3 regions of the Halotia branconii CENA392 genome follow, and region 3 is predicted to be linked to each of the others. Evidence: riboswitches for the same ligand, from Rfam matches in the RefSeq annotation. Region 3 holds a riboswitch; each other region holds the start of a gene.
The links. Region 3 has a riboswitch for cobalamin ahead of QI031_RS11875 (DUF1636 domain-containing protein). Riboswitches for the same ligand answer to the same signal wherever they lie in the genome.
Positions count from the first base shown of each region.

Region 1: linked by a shared signal. The riboswitch ahead of QI031_RS15915 (energy-coupling factor ABC transporter permease) and the one ahead of QI031_RS11875 (DUF1636 domain-containing protein) in region 3 are both predicted to bind cobalamin.
Region 2: linked by a shared signal. The riboswitch ahead of QI031_RS30670 (hypothetical protein) and the one ahead of QI031_RS11875 (DUF1636 domain-containing protein) in region 3 are both predicted to bind cobalamin.

Region 1 covers NZ_CP124543.1:3,629,696-3,632,812, forward strand. The annotation lists gene QI031_RS15900 (energy-coupling factor ABC transporter ATP-binding protein) at 1-142, opposite strand, end outside; gene cbiQ (cobalt ECF transporter T component CbiQ) at 117-929, opposite strand; gene QI031_RS15910 (energy-coupling factor ABC transporter substrate-binding protein) at 926-1,228, opposite strand; gene QI031_RS15915 (energy-coupling factor ABC transporter permease) at 1,215-1,994, opposite strand; cobalamin riboswitch at 2,021-2,161, opposite strand; gene QI031_RS15920 (DM13 domain-containing protein) at 2,679-3,117, shown strand, end outside.
Region 2 covers NZ_CP124544.1:63,012-66,128, forward strand. The annotation lists gene QI031_RS30665 (transposase) at 1-897, shown strand, start outside; gene QI031_RS30670 (hypothetical protein) at 957-1,211, opposite strand; cobalamin riboswitch at 1,651-1,793, opposite strand; gene QI031_RS30675 (hypothetical protein) at 2,002-2,241, opposite strand; gene QI031_RS30680 (chlorophyll a/b-binding protein) at 2,304-2,516, opposite strand; gene QI031_RS30685 (MFS transporter) at 2,771-3,117, opposite strand, start outside.
Region 3 covers NZ_CP124543.1:2,718,566-2,721,682, forward strand. The annotation lists gene QI031_RS11870 (cobalt-precorrin-6A reductase) at 1-600, opposite strand, end outside; gene QI031_RS11875 (DUF1636 domain-containing protein) at 745-1,158, opposite strand; cobalamin riboswitch at 1,185-1,355, opposite strand; gene QI031_RS11880 (DOPA 4,5-dioxygenase family protein) at 1,371-1,727, opposite strand; gene QI031_RS11885 (YcjF family protein) at 1,739-3,064, opposite strand.

The sequences.
Region 1 (3,117 bases), 910 kb from region 3:
TCGTTTTACCACAACCATTTTGACCAATTAGCGCACATCTTTTACCTAACGGAATCTTTAATGTTAGATTATTCAAAGCCAATTGTTGTGCGCCTGAATAGGTGTAATATACCTGCTCAAATTCGAGTAAATATTCCTGCATTCCGCCAAAAATCCAATCCTATTAATACTACACAGCCGAAAATAGCTTCGATGATATATCGTAATTGAGGACGATAGCGACGAGGATGCCAAACTCGAAATTCACTGACAAAACCCCGTGCTTCCAGTCCCAGAGAAAACTGACTATATCGTTGTAAGGTTCGCTGTAATAGTTGCCCGATTAGTAATGCTAAACTTTTCATACCAATAGCAACAGTGCGGTAGCCACCACGAGAATTTTGTGCTGTCCACAATTCACTGGCTGTATTCAGCAGAATGAAAATAAACCGATACATTAGTAATAACAAATCAGTTAAAAGCACTGGAAATCGTAAGTAACGCAAAGTTTGTAATAGCTCTGTGAAAGGGACAGTTAACATGAGAAAATATAAGCAAGAAACAGAGGCTAATGCTCTAGTTAAAATTTCCAATGCTTGGATACTGCCACTATGACTAATATAAATATAGAAGTGTCCGAGAGTTAGTCCATACCAAGAATCTAATTTTACGCTTTGTAAATCAGGAATCGCAACTCCATTTACTATCAGGGCTGGTAAACTTGTCAAACAAAAAACTATCGTGAACATTAACAATCGAAAATAAACACCAGCCGGGATTCTGGCATAAATCACCGTCCAAGCACTCATCCAAAGCGCCATCAAAATTTGCACAAATGGATGGGTAACAAGGGAAATAGCAAGGGTAGTAAATGCAAAAATCAGTTTATGTTCTGGTGGTAATCTTCGCAGTCGATTAGTATAAGCTAAAGTGTCTAATTGCAGACTCATTCTTCATGTTTTTGTTGTTGGGAACGTCCTTTATACAACCCAATTGCATAACCAACTACTCCTGCACCCAAAGCTGCTTGCGAAGCAAATAATAAGCTTGCTATTTCCCCACTAGCTGGTTCAAAAAATGATTTAAACCAGGGTTTATATCCAGGTTGGATTTCAGCAATTGCTTCTTGTGCTTTGCTATCAGCACCGCCAAATTCCGCACCCCGCACAAATATTAACGGTGCAACTGCTAAAGCTAAGACAGCTACTACCAACAGCCAGTTACTCAACCCTTTTTTAGACTGATTCATTTCTTTGAGGTTCCCGTTTGATTAATTTCAGCAATTCTAACTCTTGAGGATTATAAGATTGCAGCCAGTTCCACACTAATACAGTTAGTAATCCTTCACTAATTGCTAAGGGAACTTGAGTTATGGCAAAAATTCCGGCAAACTTGATAAATGAAGCGAAAAACCCACCAACAGGTGCAGGAAAAGCTAAGGCGAGTTGGATAGAAGTGATAATATAGGTAAGTAAATCTGCGATCGCAGCTGCTAGAAATATCGCGATTTTTTCTTTACCACCCAACTTGATTGTTAAATTATATATCCAGTAAGCTGCAAATGGCCCAGCGATCGCCATCGAAAAAGCATTTGCCCCCAACGTCGTCAAGCCGCCATGCGCTAGTAATAAAGCTTGAAACAACAATACTAAGCTACCCAAAACCGACATAGTAAGGGGGCCAAACAGCACCGCACCTAACCCCGTTCCTGTAGGATGAGAACAACTGCCTGTAACAGAAGGGATTTTCAAGGCTGACAGTACGAAAGTGAAAGCACCAGCCAAGCCCAGGAGTAGTTTGAGTTGCGGGTTCGCTTGGGTAATGCGAGTCAGGCTACGCAATCCTAATATAAAAAATGGTAATGCCACAATCCACCAAAAAATTGCCCACTGCACTGGTAAAAAACCTTCCATAATGTGCATGGCATAAGCGGGTTTGGGTAAACCAACTACCAAGTAAAAACTGATAACTCCCATCAGGGTTAGACTGACTAACGCCTGTGTTTTTCTTTTCATAATCTGTACCTCGCAGATTTATGTAAATGAATTGATTATAGTCGGCGGGCATCCTGACTCACCTATATTTGGGTTCACAGTTGCGGGACAGCGCCGGATTTACACCGGACTTTCCCCCTTGCGTCCGATGGCTGTTCCCCACCAGAACCGATTGGAGTCACTATAACACCATTACTAATAAACTTGGTAAAGACTTGGGGATTCCTCTCATCGCTCAATAGACATCTTGGAAAACTATATAAGACTAGTGGTCTGTCAACCCAAAAATAACAGGTGGAGGCAGGCAGGGGAAGCAGGGGAAGCAGAGGAAGTAGGGGGAGAAAAGAACTGGGCTTTTTCACATTAATCCAGCAAAATTATCTTGACAGAGTACTAGTATTTAATTTGTGAAAATTGAGAGCCTCAGATCCCCGACTTCTTTGAGAAGTCGGGGATCTTGTTGTTCGTGAATGATTTAGGACTGTTATAGAGGTAATTATTACGTAAATGCCAAAATTGAAAATTGATTTACTAATTAAGCAAGCATAATTACTTACATTAATATAATGCTAACCTCTTGAATGTTTAAGAATTACCTGAAAATAACGCAACTAAATTTTTAGCAGATTCTCAGCTTAAACTAATTTTGTTAATAGTAGAAAGCTTTAAATTATTTTTAAAGATGCATTTGAGAATATTAAAGCCATGAAATTTAAGCATTTAGCCATTCTAGCGATCGCTACTGTTTTTACTATAAATCTGACAAAACAAGCAAGTTCTAATCCGCCAGCAACTCAAACGCCTGTAGCTAGTCTATTTGCAGCATCAATGTCAATGGCTGAGTCTGGAAAGTTCCAGTCTGGAGAACACCCTACCCAAGGAACAGTTAAAGTGATCGCTGAACAAGGAAAACGCTATTTAGAGTTTGATCAGAGTTTTCAAACAGATTCAGGCCCTGATTTATTTGTTATTTTATATCGCTCAGATGCACCGCCAATAACTGGGATTAAAGAAAAAGATTATGTCAGCATTGCTCGTTTAAAAAGTATCAAGGGTACTCAACGTTATGCCTTACCTGATAATCTGAAGTTAGCAGAATTTAAATCTGTAGCGATCTGGTGTCGCCAATTTAATGCTACTTTTG
Region 2 (3,117 bases), on a different replicon from region 3:
AATATTCAGTTGTCAAGCGAAAAAATAAAAACCAAAGAAAAACGTGGACGTGGACGACCAAAAGGGAGTAAAAACAAAAATAAAACCGAAGTGATATTCACATCTGAACTATTGCTAATTAAAAAGATGATTAATTCACTATTCAAGTTAGTAGCTAATTTTATTCCCCTAACATACTTGGTAGTAGATGGTCATTTTGGTAACAACAACGCTTTACAGATGGCACGACAAGTGAACTTGCACATAATTTCCAAGTTGCGCCACGATTCAGCATTATATATCCCTTATGAAAATCCTGACTATCATAAACGCTCTCGTCGTAAATACGGTGACAAACTAGACTATAGTAATATACCTGACAAATATTTATCTAAAAGTAGCATTGAGGATGAGATTCAAAGTGATATTTATCAAGCCACTCTCCTTCACAAAGAATTTGCCCAAGCTCTAAATGTAGTGATTTTAGTCAAAACCAATCTTAAGACTAATGTTCGTAGCCATGTAGTTCTATTCTCCAGTGACCTGGAATTATCATTTGAAAAAATAATTGATTATTACAAACTCCGCTTTCAAATCGAGTTTAACTTCCGTGATGCAAAGCAGTTTTGGGGGTTGGAAGATTTTATGAATCTGAGGCAAACTGCGGTAACTAACGCTGCTAATTTCGCATTTTTTATGGTTAATTTATCTCATCATCTTCTCGCTGATTTTCGCCTCATTAATCCCGGCTCCGGCATTATTGACCTTAAGGCTCATTATCGTGGCTTTCGATATATCCATGAAATTTTAAAAATGCTTCCAGAAATCCCTGAGCCTATTTTATTAAACCAGATTTTTGCCAAGCTTACTTCTTTAGGACGCATTCATCCCGTTTCTACGGGCGTTGAACCCTCGTAATTTGGCAGAGGTATTGAGAATATAATAAAGTTGACATTTTTTTGAATGCTCCTATACACCTATTTGAGTCGAGCTAATGGTTTACTCATGGCTGCTCGTCCTGAATCAGACGAGCGATGTCGTAACCGCCCGACGGATGCAATCGCAATATAAATCATCCGATACATCGACATTGCAATGTTTTGAACATCTTGAATAATTTTCCCTTGAGGTAGACTGGGCTTGTGTTTATCTTGGAGGAGGGCCGTTTGTTTGACAAAGGGATGAATAGCAGTAGGAATCTTCCCAGTTCGGTGAAGATAGAATTTCGGCATGATGATTAACCGAGTCAGAATTTAACTAAAATACAGAGAAGTTATGCACGCCAGAGATAGCGATGAAAAGTTAGTGCCATACCTCGTTGAAAATATTTCTCTTTATCAAAGTAAAAGAAATACCTGAATACTCACAAAGTAATTACTGTAAGACTTACACAAATAAAGGCTTCGTCATTGCGACCATAGGGAAGCAATGACGAAAATAAGTTAGTTTTGCGTAAGTCCTGTACTAATTGAAATTTAATATTAAAGCTTCGGATACCTCGGCTACGCTCGGTACAAGTTCTTTCAGCTTTAACGTTGAGCAAAGTTGAGACATTAATTACTTATTTCGTGGAAAGCCGCCACTTGTAGCGTTTTTATGTGCAGTGCTTTCAAAATATCAAACCTAGCGATCGCCATGTAATAAACCATCCGTGCCTCGCAGATGTACAAAATTTACAAGTCAACTTCGGCGGGCATTCTGACTCACAAGGTAAACCTTGATTACAGCTGCGGGACAATGCCGGATTCGCACCGGACTTTCCCCCTTACCTCTAGTGGCTGACCCCCACTAGAACCGAGTTGCTATTGAGAAAATAGTACCACAGCAATGATGCTGAAATTCAGCAGCTACTTAAAACGTAAAGTAATCCCCACCGTACCAAAATCAGCAAAAGCTAGGACGATCGCATAATTAAGAATGAAAGCTAATCACCAGACATACCCAAATACTAAAAGAAGTCTTGGTTATAGCAACCAAGACTAAAGAGCGAATTTATTCAATTGAACACGCTTACACAATTGCTTATCCCAAATTACTGAAGAAAGTCCCCCAAATGGTTCCTGTTACTCCCACAGCAATTAAAAGGTTAGTGAAAAACTTGCCTAATTCAGTTGATTCTCCCAGTACTTTATCATCTTGACCTGCACTGAAAAATAATGACCAGGCTTGGTTAACGTTAATTGTTTCAAAGTTGTTGAAATCGGGTCTAAAAACAACGGGGCCAATTAAATCTTTTTTAGGGAAATCAAAATCAGTTTTCATAGCAATCCTCTGGTAATTTTTTATCGGTTAATTGAGTGAAATTCTTAAATATTCAGATTTAGTTATAGGTTTGTCAGCCATCCAATCAAGCCGTGTCCTGTGACAACTTCTACAGCTATGAGTGAGACAAAACCAATCATCGCCAAACGTCCATTGAGTTTCTCGGCGTACTCGGTAAAACCTGCTCTTGGGGTTTTATCTACATAAACCTTTGGTTCAATTGCAAAGTTGTTGAGTTGACCGAGTTCGTTCATGGTAAAGCCTTTGCTTGTCATGTCTTTTTTCCTTTACTTGCTTATGTAACTAAATATAACAATATGTAAATATTTTTTGCAAGCGCTTGACACGAATAAAAATGACGGTTATCCGTACTAAAAGAAATCGAAGATACCGTAACTTTCGCGTAGCGTCTCCGTTGTGGGAGAATCGCCTCTGACAATTTAAAGAACATGATTAGTAGGACTTTGGTCAGGTTTTTTAACCAATCCGATGTAGCGAGAGGGCTGTATACCTTGTAAATGTGTTGCTTCTATGACCGCAAGTTGATTATTAGTAATACGCTCAATAAACTCAAGGCTGCACTAATGATAAACATAAACGTATATCCCGTAGCACTGGCGATCGCACCACTCAAAACTGAAGCAGCAATTCCGCCAATGTATACTACTGACACCTGAAATGTATAATCAGTAGCGGCTGTTGCAGGTTCGCATTTATCCATCATGGCACTTAGTAATGCAGTATATGCCATACTTTGGGCTGCATTGACTGTGATACTAACAGCATACAACACAGGTAAACTACTGATACCAATTGCAGGTATGATATACAAAAGTGTCACCATGCTTGCAGCAAAGCCAAATAGAGCTAGAGAAC
Region 3 (3,117 bases):
ACCACCACTATTTTTGCTGACTATAGTATCAATGTTGTGGTGAATCAGAATTTCTCTTTCATTATCCAAAGCAAAGGGACCGCGATCGCACAATATCATTCCTGGCGGAATTACAGCATCAGCACTGGGAGGGTCAATCATCCGCATTAAAAACCAAATTTTTTCTAAGTCAGCAAAAGCACTAAGTTCTTGTCTACCGACTGTTAAAAATACGCGCTGTGCTTGGTTTTCTAAAGTAGCAGCAGCAACTTCACTATTTTCCACTTCAATCCAGCGATCGCCATTAACTTGTTGCCAAGGCGGGCGGATTAACATCAAATGAGGTATTCTCACTTCTCTAGCCGCTGCTATTGCATTCTCAGAAATTTGACTAGCAAAGGGATGAGTAGCGTCGATTAATAAGTCGATCTGCATCTGACGCAGATAGTTAACTAATCCAGTCACACCGCCAAAACCCCCAATACGGACATTACCGACCGGGATTGAGGGGTTATGGGTGCGTCCTGCAAGAGAAGCGATCGCCTCAATTCCGGGAATATTCACAACTTTGGCAGTCAATTCTGCGGCATCTTTAATACCACCAAGAATCAAAACGCGCATGACCATGTTTTCTCTGCGTTATCTGCTCGTAGATAGCTTTTTACCTTCTGCCTACTGGTCACTGAGCGTCTTGTACTGACTTGTGCTGAGCTAGCAGAAGTCAGTCAAAACACTTCCCCCTGCTCCCTGCTCCCCTGCCTTTTTCTACAAGGGTGGAATCTTTGCTAAAATTCCCTTTTTCAGCGGTTCAGGCCGCTCTGACCAAGGTAGCAAACCATCAGATTTAGCGTAGTATTGACCGGCACATTCGAGTACAGCAGCTGCACTGTCATCAACAGTTAAATCACCAAAAAGATAAGTTAATTTACCTTTAGCAGCAAAAGCAACAACGCAAGAACGGTTACAAGCACTCATGCATTCTACTTCTTGGATCGGAAATTGATCTTGCAAGTCCCAATTTTGTGCTAGGTGCTGAAGATGCTGTAATAGTTTTTGACCTCCACTTTCACCCAGACGTTTTCCATCTTGCCAAGTACTGGCACAGGTTTTGCACACAAATAAAGTGTGAGAGGCGACACCTAAAGAATTACTAAGGGAAATGTCAGCAGTAGCAGTCATTTATCTGTACCTCGCAGATGTATAGGACTGAGTAGTATATTTCGGCGGGCGTTCTGACTCAACTTAATTTAGGATTTTGAGTTAGCTAAAAATCTCAAATTAGTTCACAGTTGCGGGACAGTGCCGGATTTACACCGAACTTTCCCCCTTACCTCTGGTAGCTCAATACCACCAGAACCGAAACGTCCATCATAACACCAATATTTAGTGGTTCACGTTGTTCTAATCCGTCGCAGAAACTCGATGTTCAACTCTAGCTTCTCTCCTAGCCACAAAGAATTTTTTGTATGATCTGCGACATCATCACCCGTCTCAGGATGAACTAAGATATCTAATCCTTCCCGATTAAGCATTAACCACGGGACAATCTGACCAAATTGATCCAATGAAAATATAACTTGATACATTCCTTTGGGATGTGGACCAATTGGGTTGTCATGCCAGCGCCCAAGCTGTACGTCAAATTTAGCGTTCAGTTCTGATCGTACACGCGCAGCCTGTTCACGGCTAGCATTATCGTAGTAAATATGAGCGTGAAAAATAGTGATTGTAATAGTACTTTCTGCCATAACTCTCAGCTTTACGTGATTTTTTTAAACCGTTCTTTGGCTTCTTGAAATGCTTCTTGCATCACTAACTGAATTTTTTGAGGATCGGGTCTCTTACCACCCATTAAATCACCAAAGTAAACACAAGCCCCTTCACCTAAAGCCCAGGTGTAAGCAGCTGCCCAAGAAGCTGCTATAACACTGCCAAAACCAGGAATAAATTTAATTAATTCTCGTGCTACAGCTTGTGCTACAAATCCCCCTGCGATCGCACTGACAACTCCCCCAGCCTGAGATGGTGTTAATATTTGCCCGTACAGTTTTCCCAACAGTCCCACCATTGAGACTTGTAAGGCAGTTAGAACGGGCATTGTAGTAAAAGGTAATGGTACAGCGGCCAGTGTGGCTGCCATGATTGCAAATGGTAAAATATAACGCCGTCCGGCATCTCGGTAGAGGTTGCCTAATTGTTCACCTGCTGTTTCATCTAATAATTGATAAATTGCCCGTGCTTCTGCTTCTGGTAGTAGTTCAGCGAGAGTATCTCTCAATGCCTCTAAACCATAAAATACCGGATTATAGCCATCTTCTTCTAAAGTGAAGTCAATTAGGACAGAGCGATCGCATAGGTTTGAAAAAGCTTGCTTAATTGCTGTAAAAGCTCTATTTACTTCCTCATATTCTGGCGGATAGGCAGGATGATCAGCTGTACCTGGAGGATAAATTTCATGCAAGCAAGTCACTACCAAAAGACAGGGGATTTCGGGATATTTTTGACGTAATTCCTGGGTAATTTGCCGCAGCGTATCAGTGGCAAAATCATTAATTTTAACCGTCAGAATCAGGACTCTGGCACGGCGACTCGACTTTTGTAAATCGCCAACTAATTCTTGAATGATTGCTTGAGTATTTTGTTTAACATCTCCTAACCCCACCGTATCTGTAAAAATGAACAACGGCAGATCATCTGAAGGATAAGCATAACGCTGGGTGTGTTGTGTGTGGGGGCGAAATCCCTGACCGACAATTTCAGCAGAAACTCCGGTTAATCCCCGTACAATTGAACTTTTTCCCGCTTGGGGTTTGCCAATCAGCAGCGCCTCTGTGGTTGGTAGTTCGGCGCGGACTGTTGCTAAAATCTCTGCAACCTCAGTTTCGCTGACGCTAAACCATTGCACAACTGTCTGTGCTACTTGTTCAACGGGTAGCACTTGGATCAAATTTACCTTTGCTTGATTCCAAACACCAGCAATGCGGTTTTTCCAGGAATCATTAACTGATTTGGTTGCACCATCAGTTGGTTCACCGAACTGCTGAGAATCAGCTGATGGCAAGTCAGCATCATGTTGTTCAGTCATTGGCAACAGAAAGATTGTAACTACACCCTATCTGTCATTGTAGAGTGGTTCAG